DNA from 2 places in the Dethiothermospora halolimnae genome. Region 1 is predicted to be linked to the other one. Evidence: riboswitches for the same ligand, from Rfam matches in the RefSeq annotation. Region 1 holds a riboswitch; the other holds the start of a gene.
What was found. Region 1 has a riboswitch for FMN ahead of V6137_RS02480 (ECF transporter S component). Riboswitches for the same ligand answer to the same signal wherever they lie in the genome.
Positions count from the first base shown of each region.

Region 1 (8,645 bases):
ATATAGGGGGAATTGAGATGTGCGAAATCATTAATAATATAAAATATTGTCCCAGGTCATTTTATGGTACCATCAATTTAAATAGGGGTGGTTTATTAAATAAAGCTATAAAGTTTTTAATATATAGTATCTTAAAGGAAGGTGGCCTAGTTATAATAGAATATACAAATCCTAAAGATTTAATAGCTAAGAAAGATATGTTAAGGGATTTAGATGTATCCTTAGATAGACTAATTTTTACCCCTTCTATTAAGCAATTTCCTATGTGGGATAATAATAAAATGTATGATGAATATATAAGTAATAGGGACACTAATGACAAGGTGTTATTTATAGGTAAAAGAGATGGTAATTATAATAAATGGGATATAGACGAGATATATAAATACAATAATACAATAAAAGATATGTGTATAAAGAAGGGCATTATGTCTATTATTGAGTACAAACTTGAAGGATTAAGGGAAGATATATTTAGAAATATTATAGACTTACATGATAATCTTATAATTTCCAGTGATATGGGAATATATCATTGTGGCAATGGAGATTATGAAAAAATCAAGATATTGGGTAGTGTATTAAAAGGTCGAAATAGCAATGAAGAACAACTTTTTAAAGAGAAAAAAAAGTTTCAATTATTAAATGAACTTATTATCGATATTTCATATAAACATAACAAAGAAGACTTATTTAATAGTGCCGTTAGTTCTGTAGGAGAAATAATAGGAGCAGATTTTGGTCATATGGTAGATTTTTATCCCCTTAATTATGAAAAACTAGTGGGTAGGTACAATTTTCCCCATGGTCTAGAAGAATATTTACTTAAGATTCCTATGGATAGGCGGGAAGTATCCAGATATTATAGTGATAAAAATAGTCGTGATATAACAATAAGGGACCCAGAATATTATGAAAATGAAATGAGAAAATACATATTAAAAAAATATAAATTAAAAACTGTCATCGAGATACCTATTACAAAGGATGAAGAGGTACCTATAGGGGGAATATATTTATTTTCTAAGAAAGAATGTAGTATGTTTTTTAAACATATACCCTTTTTACGAGCAGTTAGAAATGCATTGTTTATAATATTAAAAAAACAAAGAAAAAATGAAGAAGAACAGAATAGGCTTATAAAAACAGAAAAGTTAAAGTCTCTAGGAGAACTGGCAGGGGGAATAGCCCATGACTTTAATAATGTGCTTACTACAATATTAGGTATTTCTCAAATAGCCCTTTCTAAGAATTTAGATAACGATACTAAAAAATATTTAGATATAATATATAAATCGGCATTAGATGGGAAGAGCATAGTAGAAAATGTTGAAAACTTTACTAAAAGAAGGTCTAATAATAAATATGAGTTACATAGGTTAAAGGAAATACTAGAGAGTAGTATAGAGATGGCAAAACCAAGATGGAAAAACTCCTATGAAAGTAGAGGAATAAAACTGGAACTTATTAAAAATCTTAATTCAAAGAGCTATATCTATTGTAAAGCCCATGAGATAAGGGAAGTTATACTTAATATTATATTAAATGCCATGGATGCAATGGAAGCTGGGGGAATCCTTACAATAGATTCTTATGATAAAGACAATAAAGCGATTATTGAAATAAAGGATACAGGGGAAGGAATGACTGAAGATGTCAAAGAAAGAATATTTGAATCCTTTTTTAGCACAAAGGATGTACGAGGTACTGGATTGGGACTTAGTATATCTAAAGATATAATAGAGAGACATAATGGGGAAATAGTAGTAGAAAGTGAACTGGGAAGGGGAACAAAGTTTATAATAAAATTAGATAGTCATTTAAAGGATAATAAAGCAAAAGTAGGCAGTATTGATATACCTAAGTTTAATAATGTAAGTGCTTTAATTATAGATGATAATAGGGAAGTTGCCTATTCCATAGGACAATTAATGAATATGCTTAAAATTAACAATGATATTGAAACAGATGTTGATAAGGTTATGGATAAGATAGACAATAATGATTATGATATTATAGTATGTGATTTAGCAATGCCAAGAATAGGGGGATTGGATATAGCAAAAAAAGTAAAAGATAAGTATCCAAATACTAAGTTTATAATTATGACAGGATGGCCTGGGGAAATAGGGAGCAAATATTTAGATAAAGTAGATTATATATTGGAAAAGCCCTGTCTTCTTAAGGATTTAGCCGAGGGAATTGATTTGGTGATAAATAATAAAGAATAGAGAATGAAGAATAGATAAGGAAATTTTATCCACTCTGTTCATAAAATTAAATTATGTAGGGACGGAGCATGCCTAGACCCTACTTTAGTTAAAGAAGAGAGTATAGAGAAGAGACACAATAATAAGATTATTGCATAAATGTCAGTTAAGTTATATAATGATATTTAGAGACACGAAACAGTTTTGAAAAGCAAAGAATGAAGAATAAAGAATAGAGAATAAATAAGGAAACCTTCGACTGAAGTCGAAGCTACTATTCTTTGCACCATATCTATTCTTCATTCTCTATTATTTAAAAAAGAGGGGGTTTTAAAGTGTTACTTATAAAAAATGGTAAAATATTTACAATGGTTGGTGATGTAATAGACAAAGGGGACATATTGATAGAGGATGGAAAGATAAAGGAAGTTGGAAAAGGAATAGAGGCACCTAATGGATGTGAAGTTATTGATGCTGATGGCAAAATGGTTATGCCGGGTTTTGTTGAGGCCCACTGTCATTTAGGTTTGTTCGAAGATGGTATAGGATTTGAAGGGGACGATGGAAACGAGTATGTGGATCCTGTTACTCCACAACTGAGAGCAATAGATGGTATAAATCCCATGGATATTACATTTAAAGAAGCCCATGAAAGCGGTGTTACCACTGCTGTTACAGGACCGGGAAGTGCCAATGTAGTGGGGGGACAATTTGCTGCCATAAAGACTTATGGAAATAGAGTTGATGATATGATAATTAAAGAGCCGGTGGCAATGAAGATAGCCTTTGGTGAAAACCCTAAAAGGGTATATAATAATCAGAAAAAGTCTCCAGTAACTAGAATGGCCACAGCAGCTATATTAAGGGAAACATTATTTAAAGCAAATAACTATATAAAAAAGTTGGAAAAATATAAAGATGATCCTTCTAAGGCTCCAGAATTTGATATGAAAATGGATGCAATGACTAAAGTAATGAAAAAAGAGATACCACTAAAGGCCCATGCCCATAGAGCAGATGATATATTAACAGCTATAAGGATAGCCAAGGAATTTGATGTAAATATAACTTTAGACCATTGTACAGAGGGACATTTAATAGCTGATTATATAAAAGAAGAAAATAAAGATGCCATAGTAGGTCCAACATTAAGTGATAGGAGTAAGTTCGAACTTAAAAATCTAACATTTAAGACACCTGGGGTGCTACATAAAGCAGGTGTCAAGGTTGCTATAACAACAGATTCTCCAGTAATACCCCTTCAATACCTACCTATATGTGCCGGTATGGCAGTTAAATCTGGATTAGAGGAAATGGAAGCATTAAGGGCAATAACAATAAATGCAGCAGAAATAGTAGGCATAGATGATAGGGTTGGAAGTATAGAGGTTGGAAAAGATGGAGATATAGTAATATTTGATGGAAATCCTATTAAGGATATTGGTTGCAAGACGGTGGCTACGATTATAGATGGGAAAATAGTTTATAAAAGCAAAGAATAAAGAATAGAGAATAAAGAGTAGATAAGGGGATTTTACTCACTTTGTTCGTAAAATTGGATTATGTAGGGGCCGGGCATGCCCGGTCCGGAGGGCGGTTTTAAAGTTAAGTGAAGTATATAGTTTATGACCTGTGGGATTACGAATCCCCCAGGAACGGGGTGGAGTAGATCTTCCACAGAGGGAAGAGCTGGTGGTCTAGGCATGCCTAGACCCTACGATTCATTAAATAAGAGTGGGTAAAGAAGAAATGTAGGAACTGAATATATTCAGTTCCCCGCCCTATAAAGAGGGGGAAGTCAAATTATTGTTATTGGGGGATTCGTAATCCCCCAACCTAATTTATTAGCTAATAAACTTTTTGTTGAACTATTAACAAAATAATGGTATAATTAAATTGAAAATAAAATAACGAAATCTTCAGGGCAGGGTGAAATTCCCGACCGGCGGTTAAAGTCCGCGAACTGTTTAAATACAGTTGACTTGGTGAGATTCCAAGACCGACAGTAGAGTCTGGATGGAAGAAGATAGTTTTATGTACTATTTGGTACATAATTATGTTGAACACAAACCTTGAAGATATATATCTTCAAGGTTTTTTTAGGTTTTAATTTAAGAATTGTAAACAAAAGTAATGTAGGGTCTAGGCATGCCTAGACTATCTACCCTGTCAAGTGGTGGAAAAAATCAGCTTGCTGATTCTAATATAATAATTTTACGAGGATAGTGAGTAAAATAACCATATCTATTCTTTATTCTGTATTCTCTATTATTTCTAAAAAAGAAGGGGGTAATAAAATGTTAGTTTTGAGAGAAAAAATGGATACAAAATCAATGGTAAAGATATCAATATTGTCGGTTCTAGCTTTTATAATAATGTTTTTTGAGGCACCGTTATGGTTTGCTCCACCATTTTTAGAGATTGATCTAAGTGATTTACCTGCACTGATAGGAGCTTTTGCCATGGGACCTGTGGCTGGAGTAGTTATTGAATTATTAAAAAATATACTTAATATAGGTTTGCAGGGAACCGATACAGCAGGCATTGGTGAGCTTGCTAATTTTATAGTAGGTAGTTTGTTTGTATTTAGTGCTTCCTCTATATACTTTAGAAAAAAATCTTTAAAAAATGCCATAATAGGTATGATAGTTGGAACAATAGTTATGGCAGTGGCAATGTCTGTAGCAAATTATTTTGTATTAATACCATTTTATTCGAAGGCATATGGTATGCCTATAGAGGCAATAATAGGTATGGCAAGTAAGGTAAATAGTATTGTTGTGGATCTTAAGACTTTTATAATATACACAGTGGTTCCTTTTAATTTAATAAAGGGAGTATTATTATCAGTCTTGGCATTGCCACTATATAAGAAACTTGCGCCAATACTTAAGAGATAGTGGAGAATTGATAATGAAAAGTGAAGAGTTAAAGGAACAAATCGGCTGAGGCCCATTTGAAATTTAAATAATTTTACCACCGAGGGTAGTAAAATCACCTTAAATTGTCAACTAAAACAGGTAGTAGAGGGGAATTTATTCTTCGGTATAATAAATGTAGGGGCTGAATATATTCAGCCCCTACATTTGTTTATCCCCAATCTCTGCACTTCGCATTTTTATCGTTTTAAAATAGACTACAAAATAAAATTTAACTGTGATAAAATAAGGAAAGACAAAGGAGGTATAACATGGTATATTTATTTTTAGCAATAATATGTAGTTCAGCCATTGCAATTATATTTAAATATAGTGAAGGCAATAATATGAATCGATATGCTGTTACAACATCAAACTATGTTATGGCATTTACAGTGAGTCTTGTAATGGCATTAATGGAGAGAAACATATATTTTTCCAATGATAATGTGTTTAAAAGCTTTGTAGAAGAGTCTAAAAATGTAATAATAAAAAATCAAGGATTATTTTCGAATGATTCAAGTATAGTTTGGTCAATAATTATAGGAAGTGTTGCAGGGGTATTTTTCTTTTTATCATTTATATATTATCAGAAAAGTGTTAAAGAAAATAGTGTAGGTCTAGCAGGAGCTTTCTCTAAACTGGGGATATTAGTTCCCATGTCCCTTTCCATAATACTTTGGAATGAATTACCAACAAAAATACAGTGGGTAGGAATAGTATTGTCAATGGCATCGATACTTATAGTTAATTTATCCTTTAAAAAATCTAATATTGAAGAAATTAGATTTAATCTAATATTACTATTTTTATTTGGTGGAATGGCGGAGTTCTCAAATAAATTTTTTCAGAAATATGCTATAGACGATTATAAAAGTTTGTTTTTATTTTTTGTATTCTTTGTAGCATTTATAATAAGTTTAATATTTACAATAAAAAGAAAACAACCTGTGGACAAAAGGGATATATTAACAGGGTTTATGGTCGGAATACCAAACTTATTCTCATCATTCTTTTTAATAATGGCACTAAAACCAATGAAAGCTTCAGTTGTATACCCCATATATAGTGCGGGAAGCATAGTAGTTATAAGTTTAGCAGGATTATTATTCTTTAAAGAAAAATTAATGAGAAAAGAAAAGGTTTCTATTGTTATGACCATAGTGGCATTGATTCTTATTAATTTATAATATTGTTGTAGAGATATAGACCAATCATAAAATTTTCCCCAATGAATTCCACAATTGTGTTGTTGGGGGATTGGTAATCCCTCAACCAATAAAACTAGGAAAGGTCAAAAGCTGAGGGATTACGAATCCCTCAGCAACGAAAAGCAGAAATGGAGAACAAATTTTATTAAAGATAAATTTGGATATAATAGAAATAGGATAAACTTGAAAGGATGAAATTATGCTAAAGATAATAACCAACAATCCACAGGAAACGGAAAATCTAGGATACAAATTGGGCAAAACACTAGAAGCTGGGGATATAATATGTCTTATAGGAGACTTGGGAGCAGGAAAAACCACATTAACAAAATCCATTGCTAAAGGTTTAGATATTGATGATTATATTACAAGTCCCACATTTACGTTAATAAAGGAATATGAGGGGAGATATCCTTTATACCATTTCGATGTATATAGAATAAATGATGTTGATGAAATGTATGATCTTGGTTATGAAGAGTATATCTTTGGGGAAGGTGTAAGTATAATAGAATGGGCAAATATTATAGATGATATTTTACCAAAGGAAAAGTTAATAATAGATATAAAGAGGAAAGATATTAATAAAAGAGAAATAAATATATATGGAGAAGGTAATAGATACAAAGAGATAATTAAGGAGTTGAGTTAACATGAAGATACTTGCCATAGATACTTCCAGTATAGTAGCCACCTGTGCCATAATGGATGATGATAAGCTAATAGGAGAGTACATATTAAATCAAGGTAGAACCCATTCTCAAAAAATAATGCCTATTATAAAAGAATTACTAGATAATTGTGAATTGAAACCAGAGGATATAGACTTATTTGCTGCAGCAAAGGGACCGGGTTCCTTTACTGGATTGAGGATAGGAATAGCTACAATAAAAGCCCTTGCCCATGTAAATGACAAAAAAGTTGTGGGAATACCAACAATTGATGCCCTTGCCTTTAATGTCCCCTACTCTAAGGGAATAGTTGTCCCTATGATGGATGCAAGGAGGGATAGGGTTTATAGCGGAATATATAAATGGGAAAGTGGTGGACTTTCTGTAATAAGAGAGCAGGATGTAATAGAAGTAGATGAGCTAATAGATATATTAAATGAAAGAAATGAAAGGATAATAGTAAATGGTGATGGGGGAAATGTATATAGGGAAAAACTATTAGAAGGTTTAAAAAATGAAGTAGTTTTTGCGCCAAAATCATGTAATATAGCCAGAGCATCATCTCTATGTGAATTGGCATTTTCAAAGGTGGAAAAGGGAGAATTAGAAAGTTATTTAACCCTAACTCCACAATACTTAAGGAAATCCCAGGCAGAAAGACAATATGATGAAAAATGTGGTGTGGATAATGGATGTAACTGTTAGAAAGATGGAAATAGATGATATAGATGACGTACTAGAGATAGAAAATAAATGCTTTACAACACCTTGGAGTAGAGATGCTTTTATTCAAGAAGTTAATAAAAACTTACTTGCTAAATACATAGTAGCAGAGGTAGATAAAAAGATATTAGGTTATGGTGGTATATGGCTAATAATGGACGAAGGTCATATAACCAATATTGCAACCCATCCTGATTATAGGGGATTGGGAATAGGAAATTTTTTAGTAGAGGGATTAATAAATATATGTAAAGAAATAGGTATAATGAATATGACTTTAGAAGTAAGAAAGTCAAATACCCCAGCTAAATCCTTATATAAGAAATATGGTTTTAAGGAAGAGGGAATAAGGCCAAATTATTATAGTGATACTGGAGAAGATGCAATTATAATGTGGAAGGAAATTTAATTAAAGAAGAATGGGTAAAGAAGAAACTTAAAAGCAAAGAATAAAAAATACAGAATAAAGAATAGATTATGTAAGGACTGAATATATTCAGTCCCCCCCGCCGCAGGAAGAGGTGGGGTTTTTTAATTTACTTAAGCTATTTTGATAAAAAATCAATTATTTTTTTAGTTTGTTCAATTGTTAGACTAATAGTTACCCCTTTATTAATATGAAATTTCTCGTTACTTCCTATAGATATAATAACAGTTTCAAAAGAAGATACTATAGAAATGTTTAATTCATCCTGAAGATCTATGCATTTACCTGAAACAGAACCTATTTCTATAAATTCATTAGAGATGTTTTTACTACTGTCAATAGCTTGTAGAAGAAATCTTCGTATTAAGGGTATATTTTTATTTAATATATATATAGAAATATCTGATCCATAGGCTTCGTATACAGTAAAGGTAAAGTTTGATGAATGATTTTTAGCGAATATAATTATTACAGAGATTTGATTT
Region 1 is NZ_JBAKFX010000004.1:27,530-36,174, forward strand. Features, by position in the region: gene V6137_RS02470 (sensor histidine kinase) at 18-2,231, shown strand; gene V6137_RS02475 (amidohydrolase) at 2,546-3,712, shown strand; FMN riboswitch at 4,122-4,242, shown strand; gene V6137_RS02480 (ECF transporter S component) at 4,508-5,110, shown strand; gene V6137_RS02485 (SMR family transporter) at 5,401-6,318, shown strand; gene tsaE (tRNA (adenosine(37)-N6)-threonylcarbamoyltransferase complex ATPase subunit type 1 TsaE) at 6,539-6,991, shown strand; gene tsaB (tRNA (adenosine(37)-N6)-threonylcarbamoyltransferase complex dimerization subunit type 1 TsaB) at 6,993-7,715, shown strand; gene rimI (ribosomal protein S18-alanine N-acetyltransferase) at 7,678-8,142, shown strand; gene V6137_RS02505 (hypothetical protein) at 8,279-8,645, opposite strand, start outside.

Region 2 (8,645 bases), on a different contig from region 1:
AGCCACATGATGTTCTCCATTTAACTTATTTATAAAACCAACCATTTTAAAATTCCCGTGCTTAGTTGGCATATCTGCTTCTGTCTCCCTTTTTACTAATATTTCATTTTTCCTTCTATAGGCTATTAAATCTTCTATGGTTATTATTTTTAAATCATGTTTTTCTACATATTCCATAAGGTCTGGTACCCTAGCCATGGAGCCATCATCATTCATTATTTCACAGATCACCCCAGCCTCATATAATCCCGCCAATCTTGCTAAATCCACAGATGCCTCGGTATGACCTGCCCTTTTTAGTACTCCACCCTTTTTAGCTTTTAAAGGAAATATATGACCTGGCTTTGTAAAGTCACCTCCAGTGGCATCTTTATCTACTAATTTTTTTATGGTTATAGCTCTTTCTCTCGCTGAAATCCCTGTTGTGGTTTCTTTAGCATCAACTGAAACAGTAAATGCTGTTTCTTTAGGATCTGTATTTACTGTAACCATAGGATTTATAGATAAGTCCCTTAATCTGTCTTCTTTCATAGGTACACATATTAAACCTCTACCATATTTAGTCATAAAGTTCACATCAGCTGTTGTGACCTTTTCAGCTGCCATAACTAAATCCCCTTCATTTTCCCTATTTTCATCATCCACAACAACTACCATCTTCCCGGCCTTAATATCTTCTATAGCTTCCTTTATGGTATTAAATTTATACATAAGAACACCCTTTCCTTTCTTTTAGAGAATAGATAATAAAGAATAGATGTGGTTATTTTACTCCCTATGGTCGTAAAATTTCATTGTATAGGTTGTGGGATTATGAATCCCCCAACAACAATAAATCTTTTATGACTGTCCAACCGGACAGGGCATGCCCTGTCCCTACATAATTTAATTTTACGAACGAAGTGAATAAAATCTCCTTATCTATTCTTTATTCTCCATTCTTTATTCTTTATATCTAAATAAACCCTTTACTACTTAAAAACTCCATATCTATATTACTTTTCTTTTTTTCATTATTAAATCCCATTAATTTTTCAATATATTTTCCCACTAAGTCACACTCTATATTTACTTCTTCACCACTTTTTTTACTAAGTAATGTGGTCTCCTCCTTTGTAAGGGGGATTATTGAAACTTTAAACTCCTCGTCATCCACATTTGCCACCGTTAAGCTAGTACCATCTATGGCTACCGATCCCTTTGATACTATATATTTGTTTATATCTTTTTTAACCTTTATTGTAACCCACGTTGCATTATCATCTTCTTTTAAGTCGGTTATAATACCTACACCATCTATATGCCCCGATACAATATGACCTCCAAATCTATCGCCAAGCTTTAATGCCCTTTCAAGATTAACTTTGTCCCTTGTCTTTAGTTTATATAAATTACTTTTATTCATAGTTTCCGGCATTACATCAACGGTAAAGGTATCATCAGTAAAATCTATTACTGTTAAACATACACCATTGGTACTGATACTATCTCCTAATTTAATGTCATCTAAAACCTTAGTTGCCCCTATCTCAATCTGGGCTGACCTTAACCCCTTTTTAATCCCCTTAACTTCACCAATCTCTTCAATTAATCCAGTAAACAACACATCACGCCCTTTATTTATTTAAATTGAGAATTGACAATGGACAATTGATAATTGAAGGTGATTTTATTCACTTCGTTCCTAAAATATTATATTCAAATCGGCTTTAGCCGATTTGTACCTTAACTGTCCAATGTCAACTGTCAATTATCAATTAAATATACCCTTCTATCATAATATCTTCATCAAACCTTGATACACTTATGTCCCTTAATTTAAAACTATCCCTAATATAATCCTTTCCTTCACCTTCAATAGGAGTTTTAGCTTCACTTCCCCCTATAATTTTAGGTGATATAAAGGATATAACTTTATCTACAACTCCTTCATTCAAACAGCTATAATTTAATGTTCCGCCACCTTCTAATAAAATACTATCTATCCCCTGCTGTCCTAATTTTTTTATTAAATACTTAATATCTACTTTATTATCTGTAGCTGGAGTTACTATAACTTCTCCCCCTTTAGCTTCTATTTCTTTTACCTTATTTTTATCCATCTTATCTGTAGTTGCTATTATTGTTTTTGAATTAGACTTAATATTTAAAATATTTGAACTAATTGGAACCCTTCCTTTACTATCTACTATAACTCTTATAGGGTCTTTACCCTCTATTTCATTTAACCTAGTTGTAAGTTTAGGGTTATCTTTTATTATAGTATTTATTCCCACCATTATAACCGATACTTTATGTCTTAATTTATGAACATAGTATCTAGATTTTTCATTACTTATCCATTTTGAATCCCCTATAGTCGTTGCTATCTTACCATCTAATGTCATGGCAGTCTTTAATATAACAAAGGGTTTATTTTTAGTTATATATTTTATAAACACTTCATTTAACCTTCTAGCCTCTTCTTCCAATACTCCAACTATAACTTCAACTCCACTTTCCCTTAATATATTAATTCCTCTACCTGATACCATAGGATTAGGGTCTTTCATGGCCAAAACTACCTTTGATATACCATTTTTAATTATTGTATTTACACAGGGAGGTGTTTTCCCATAATGGCTACAGGGCTCTAGGGTTACATACATAGTTGAATTAGTTATATCTCCATTACTATTTTTTATGGCATCTACTTCGGCATGATCCTCTCCAAAAGCCCTATGATACCCTTGCCCTACTATCTTTCCGTCCTTTACTATTACTGCTCCAACCAACGGATTGGGATTAACGTAACCTACTCCCTTTTTAGCAAGTTCTATTGCAAGTTTCATATATTTCTTATCAATTTTTATCACCCCATTTTTATTAATAATTGACAATTGACAGTTGATAATTAAAGGTATAAATCACTTTTAACTGACAATTGTCATCTGTCAATTATCAATTGAAATAAGTAGCTTCGAATTCATTCGAAGGTTTTCTTTTATTTTAAAAGACACAAATAAAGCCCTGAAGATATTATCTTCAGGGCTTTTAATCCGTTAAAATATAGATGAAATTTTTGACTAATGTCAAAGTTATTTTCACATAATACATCTATAGCTTTTCTTCTCCCATCCAGACTTTACTGTCGGTTTTGGAATTTCACCAAATCAACTGTTTTAAACAGTTCGCGGACTTTAACCGCCGGTCGGGAATTTCACCCTGCCCTGAAGAATATTATTAACTTTTATATTATTTAATATACCACTTAGTTAATTCACTGTCAATAAAATATTTTAAACTTAACTTTATCTTCAGTTATATTAATAACTAGTAGTTTTCTTCAATTTTTGAAGTCACACGATTTATAATTTCTACTATTTTTTCTTCATCTTCTCCTATAATTTCTGAATACCTTTTATGTAGATTATTCCATGCCTTATCTATTTCAACCTGTAGTGACTTCCCTTCATCTGTTAAATATATTAATGAGTTTTTACCTTCTGTTACCCTTTTTATAAATCCTTTATTCTCAAGTTTATCTATAAATCTAGTTATAGTTGAAGGGGTCATATGCAGGGTTTTTCCTATTTCCTTTTGGGTTATCCCCTCTCTTTTATTTACAATACTAATTAAAAATCCATAGGTGGGAGAAAGCCCTGTTATTCTAAACTCTTCATTTGCCATCTTACCTATCAGTCGTGATAGTCTATTAGATGTAAAATATAAACATCCTCTTAATTCTTCATTTATATCTGACACTTTATTTCCATCCTTCATAGTGAACCCTAGATTCATCAAATCTATCTACAAACTTGTTTTCCTGTCCATCAGGATACCCCACTGGAACTACAGCAAAGGATTCTAGGTTATCTGGTATTTCTAATAAACTTCTAATACTATCCATCCTATCTTGTACTGGATATACCCCTAACCAAACAGCTCCTAACCCTAAATGGGTTGCTTCTAAAAGAAGGTTCTGTGTTGCAGCTCCCATATCCTGTTGTATCATACTAGGCACTGGTATTCCTTCTTTCCTAAATAAAATAACAAATGCCACAGGAGCATTTTCTACCATTTTTGAGTAGGGACTTATTTGGGATAACTTTTTAAGTGTTTCTTTATTTTCAACTACAATAAATTCCCACGGTTGTTGATTCACTGCCGATGGAGCCTGCATTGCAGCCCTTAGCATCCTTTCTATCTTTTCTTTTTCAACCTTTTTATCTTTATATTTTCTTATACTTCTTCTATTAAATATTTCTTTCATTTTATAACCTCCATACTAATTTTTATTTAAAAATGAGTTTTTCAATATCTCCTTCTATATCCATAGGGTCAACGGGAGACTCATATCTTTTAATAACATTTCCCTTTTGATCTATTAAGAATTTAGTAAAATTCCATTTTATAGAATTATCAAGAAGCCAATCGGGATGATTTTCTTCTAACATATGATACAATATTTTACCGGAAGGATTTCCTAGGTTAAACCCTTCAAAGGGAGCTTCATTTATTAAAAAACTATATAGAGGATGAATATTCTTTCCCCTTACATCAATTTTAGAGAACAAAGGGAATTTAACCCCATAGTTTAATTTACAAAAGCTTTCAATATCTTCATTATCTCCAGGCTCTTGGTTTTGAAATTGATTACAAGGAAAAGCTAAAATTTCAAATCCATCTTTATTATACCTTTCATATAACCTCTCTAAGTCTTCATATTGGGGAGTAAAACCACATTTACTTGCTGTATTAACTATTAATAAAACCTTTCCTCTATACTCCTCCATAGAAATCTTTTCATTGTCTATTGTTTCTAAAGAAAAATCATATATACCCATAAATATTCCTCCTTCTATTTTATGTTGTTTGTACATACACATGTTAACTTTTAATATTACCTTTGTCAATACAAATTAACAAAGGTAATATTAAACTAAACATATCTTTAAAATTATAAAATTTAAATTCCATAATATTAATAACACATCTGTAAGACTTTATTATAGCCTTTGTAACAATCAATGCAAACCTTTTTTCCATTCTTTACTTTAATCATATTTTCTGAAACACCCTCATTACATTCTTCACAATATACAGTCTCATATATATTTGCTTCACGGGGCAAATAACAATTTGGCTTTTTAAATATGAACAGGTCTTTAACTCTACTATCTAATATATATCCTATTTTTTCTTCTCTACTCATATTTTTTAAAATTGGTTTCAAAACTACCCTTATATTTTCTCCTGTCTTTCTAGAAAAGAAGCTATAGGCCTGTTTTCCTGTGGGTTTATAAATCAAATTACCTTTACCAAAAGTACATCCTGTTAAAAGTTGTATTGCATCAACACCACAGGCATCATTTTCAGTTATACACACTATTTCTTCATCCTTTGAAAATTTCATTTCAAGGCTATCTATAACAGCCATTGCTGCTTTAAAGCCAATTGCAAGTCCTGGACACTCATGACCATGAAAATCTACTACTTTTTCCCATAGCTTTCTATCCATATTAATCACCTTTCTATCTATATTCTATTTTTTAGGTTTTGCCATGTGTATGGCTCTATCTTCTAATCCTAAAACCCCTTCAAAAAAACTTTCCGATAAAGTTGGATGGGCATGGATAGTATGTTCTATATCCTTTACATTTAGTTTATTATATACCGCAAGGGCTCCCTCATGGATTAAACTAGAAGCATGGGGGCCCATTATATGAACACCTATTATGGTATTATCTTCTCCTTTTGATAAAACTTTCACCATCCCTTGAGTTTCACCCATTGCTAAAGCCTTTCCATTGGCACCAATCATAAACTTACTTTTTTTATAATCTATTCCCTTTTCTTTAGCTTTTTCCTCTGTTAATCCAACTTGGGCTATCTCCGGTGAAACAAATATGCATGCTGGAACTATGTCATGATCTATATCCTTTTCTATACCCATTATTTTTTCCACAGCTATGATCCCTTCATGGGATGCAACATGGGCTAACATAACTCCACCGATAACATCCCCTATGGCATAAATATTATCAATATTAGTTCTAAAGTGATCATCAACCTTTATTCCATATTTATCATATTCTACTCCCACATTATCCAGGTTCAATCCTTCAAGAACAGGTTTCCTTCCAACTGCTAATAATACTGAGTCTGCTTTAGTAGTTATCTCTTTACCTTTTTTATCTCCAACAACTATTAGTTCCCCATCTTCTTTTCGTATTTCTTTAGCCCTAGTTTTTAAAGCTAATTTTATTTTATTTCTTTTTAGATAAGAAGCCATCCTTTTAGATATATCCTTATCAACATTTTTTATTATCTCACTTCCTAATATGGTAACTGTAGAGCCTAGTTCATTATATATATTAGCAAATTCAAGACCTATTACTCCTCCACCTACTATTGCCAATCTTTTAGGGATTTCTCTACTGTTTATAAAGTAGTCACTGGTATGAACACCATCTAAATCCACTCCTTTAATAGGAGGTACAGAGGGTTTAGAACCTGTTGCAATAATAATATTTTTAGTTGATATTTCTCTTTCTTCTCCATTATTTAATCTAACTAAAACCCTATTTCTGTCCTTTAGACTTCCAATGCCATCTATTGTTTCAATATCATAGGATGATAGAACTTGTTCTATTCCATTAACAAGTTTACCAACAACATCATCTTTTCTTTTATGAATTTTTTCCATATCTATCTTAAAACCCTCTATGCTTATACCAAATTGGTCTATATTTTTAAGGGTTTTTATTATTTCTGCATTTTTATATAGTGCTTTAGTGGGTATACAACCCCAATTTAAACATGTACCCCCTATTCTATCCGACTCAACTAATGTTACCTTATTCCCCAGTTGAGCTGCTTTTATTGCAGCAACATATCCACCGGGACCTCCGCCGATTATCACTATATCCCTTTCCATTATATCACCTTCCTATTTATTATTAATATATATATAAGTGCTAATTTTAGGGTAATGTTTTAATATATGTTATAGTTGGGGGATTACGAATCCCCCAACAACTAAGCTTAGTTTAATTCCCCAAGAACTAAACTGAATATAACTCTCCAACAATCAGCCTGGGCATGCCAAGTCTCTACATAGTTCATTATCATCCACAGCTAACAATTGTAGTGTAGATTTCATTCCACGGTTTCTTCTATTTGTTCTCCCATTTTAAAACTGGATTTCTAGCAGCTTGAGCTTCATCTACCCGTCTTATTTCTGTAGTTATAGGTGCTTCTTTTAATAAGCTTGGGTTTTCTTTAGCTTCCTTAGCAATTTGTATCATGGTTTCTACAAATCTATCAAGGGTCTCTTTGCTTTCGGTTTCCGTAGGTTCTATCATCATAGCTTCATTTATGATAAGGGGGAAATATATAGTTGGTGGATGATAACCTAGGTCTAATAGTCTTTTAGCTATGTCTAGAGTGGATACTTCTATATTATTTTCTTTTAAACCACCTAATACAAACTCGTGCTTACATATGTCATCTACTGGTAAATGATAGTATTCCTTTAGTTTATTCATTAAATAATTGGCATTTAAAACTGCCGTCTCACTAACTTTTTTAAGGCCTTCTGATCCCATTGTCAATATATATGTCAATGCCCTTACTAAAGTTTGGAAATGTCCGTAAAAGCTCTTTATTTTACCTATTGAACTTGGTTTATCATAATCAAGGGTAAATATATCATTATCTTTCTCTATTATTGGTGTTGGTAAAAATTCTATTAATTCATTTTTAACCCCTATAGGGCCACTTCCTGGACCTCCGCCTCCGTGGGGCGTTGTGAAGGTTTTGTGAAGATTTAGATGAACTATATCAAATCCCATATCTCCCGGTCTTGTTATTCCCATTATGGCATTTGTATTGGCCCCATCATAATAAAGAAGACCTCCTGCTTCATGGACTAATTTTGAAATTTCTATGATATCCTTTTCAAATAACCCTAAAGTATTGGGATTTGTAAGCATAAGCCCTGCCACTTCATCATCTAATACATTCTTTAAACTATCTATATCCACCAGACCCTTAGAATTTGATTTAACTTCTACTACATCAAATCCCACAGCTTTAGCACTGGCTGGATTGGTTCCATGGGCTGAATCCGGTACTATTATCTTTTTCCTTTCACTATTGCCATTTTTATCGTGGTAAGCCTTTATAATCATAAGTCCTGCCAATTCTCCATGGGCACCTGCCGCAGGTTGTAAACTCATTTTATCCATACCTGTTATCTCTGATAGCTTTTCATTTAGGTCATACATAAGCTCTAATGCACCCTGTACCGTCTCTTCCGGTTGATATGGATGTATATCTATAAATCCTTCTAGCCTTGCCATATCTTCATTTATCTTAGGATTATATTTCATTGTACACGAACCAAGGGGATAAAATCCTGTGTCCACACCATAGTTTTTATTTGATAAAAGGGTAAAATGTCTCATTAGCTCTGACTCACTAACCTCTGGTAAGTTTGCTTCTTCTTTTCTTATGTGACTCTTTGGTATTATATCTTCAATATCTAAATCTATTTCATTTTCAGGTAATGAGTATCCCACTCTACCCGGTTTTGATATCTCAAATACTAGCTTATTATACTTTTTCATTTTATCCCCTCCAATACTTCAGATAATTTATCA
Region 2 is NZ_JBAKFX010000001.1:137,528-146,172, forward strand. Features, by position in the region: gene V6137_RS00655 (bifunctional 3,4-dihydroxy-2-butanone-4-phosphate synthase/GTP cyclohydrolase II) at 1-711, opposite strand, end outside; gene V6137_RS00660 (riboflavin synthase) at 956-1,603, opposite strand; gene ribD (bifunctional diaminohydroxyphosphoribosylaminopyrimidine deaminase/5-amino-6-(5-phosphoribosylamino)uracil reductase RibD) at 1,758-2,855, opposite strand; FMN riboswitch at 3,102-3,221, opposite strand; gene V6137_RS00670 (MarR family winged helix-turn-helix transcriptional regulator) at 3,313-3,762, opposite strand; gene V6137_RS00675 (nitroreductase family protein) at 3,746-4,252, opposite strand; gene V6137_RS00680 (glutathione peroxidase) at 4,275-4,826, opposite strand; gene V6137_RS00685 (FmdE family protein) at 4,964-5,500, opposite strand; gene lpdA (dihydrolipoyl dehydrogenase) at 5,525-6,919, opposite strand; gene gcvPB (aminomethyl-transferring glycine dehydrogenase subunit GcvPB) at 7,158-8,612, opposite strand; gene gcvPA (aminomethyl-transferring glycine dehydrogenase subunit GcvPA) at 8,609-8,645, opposite strand, start outside.
Region 2: linked by a shared signal. The riboswitch ahead of ribD (bifunctional diaminohydroxyphosphoribosylaminopyrimidine deaminase/5-amino-6-(5-phosphoribosylamino)uracil reductase RibD) and the one ahead of V6137_RS02480 (ECF transporter S component) in region 1 are both predicted to bind FMN.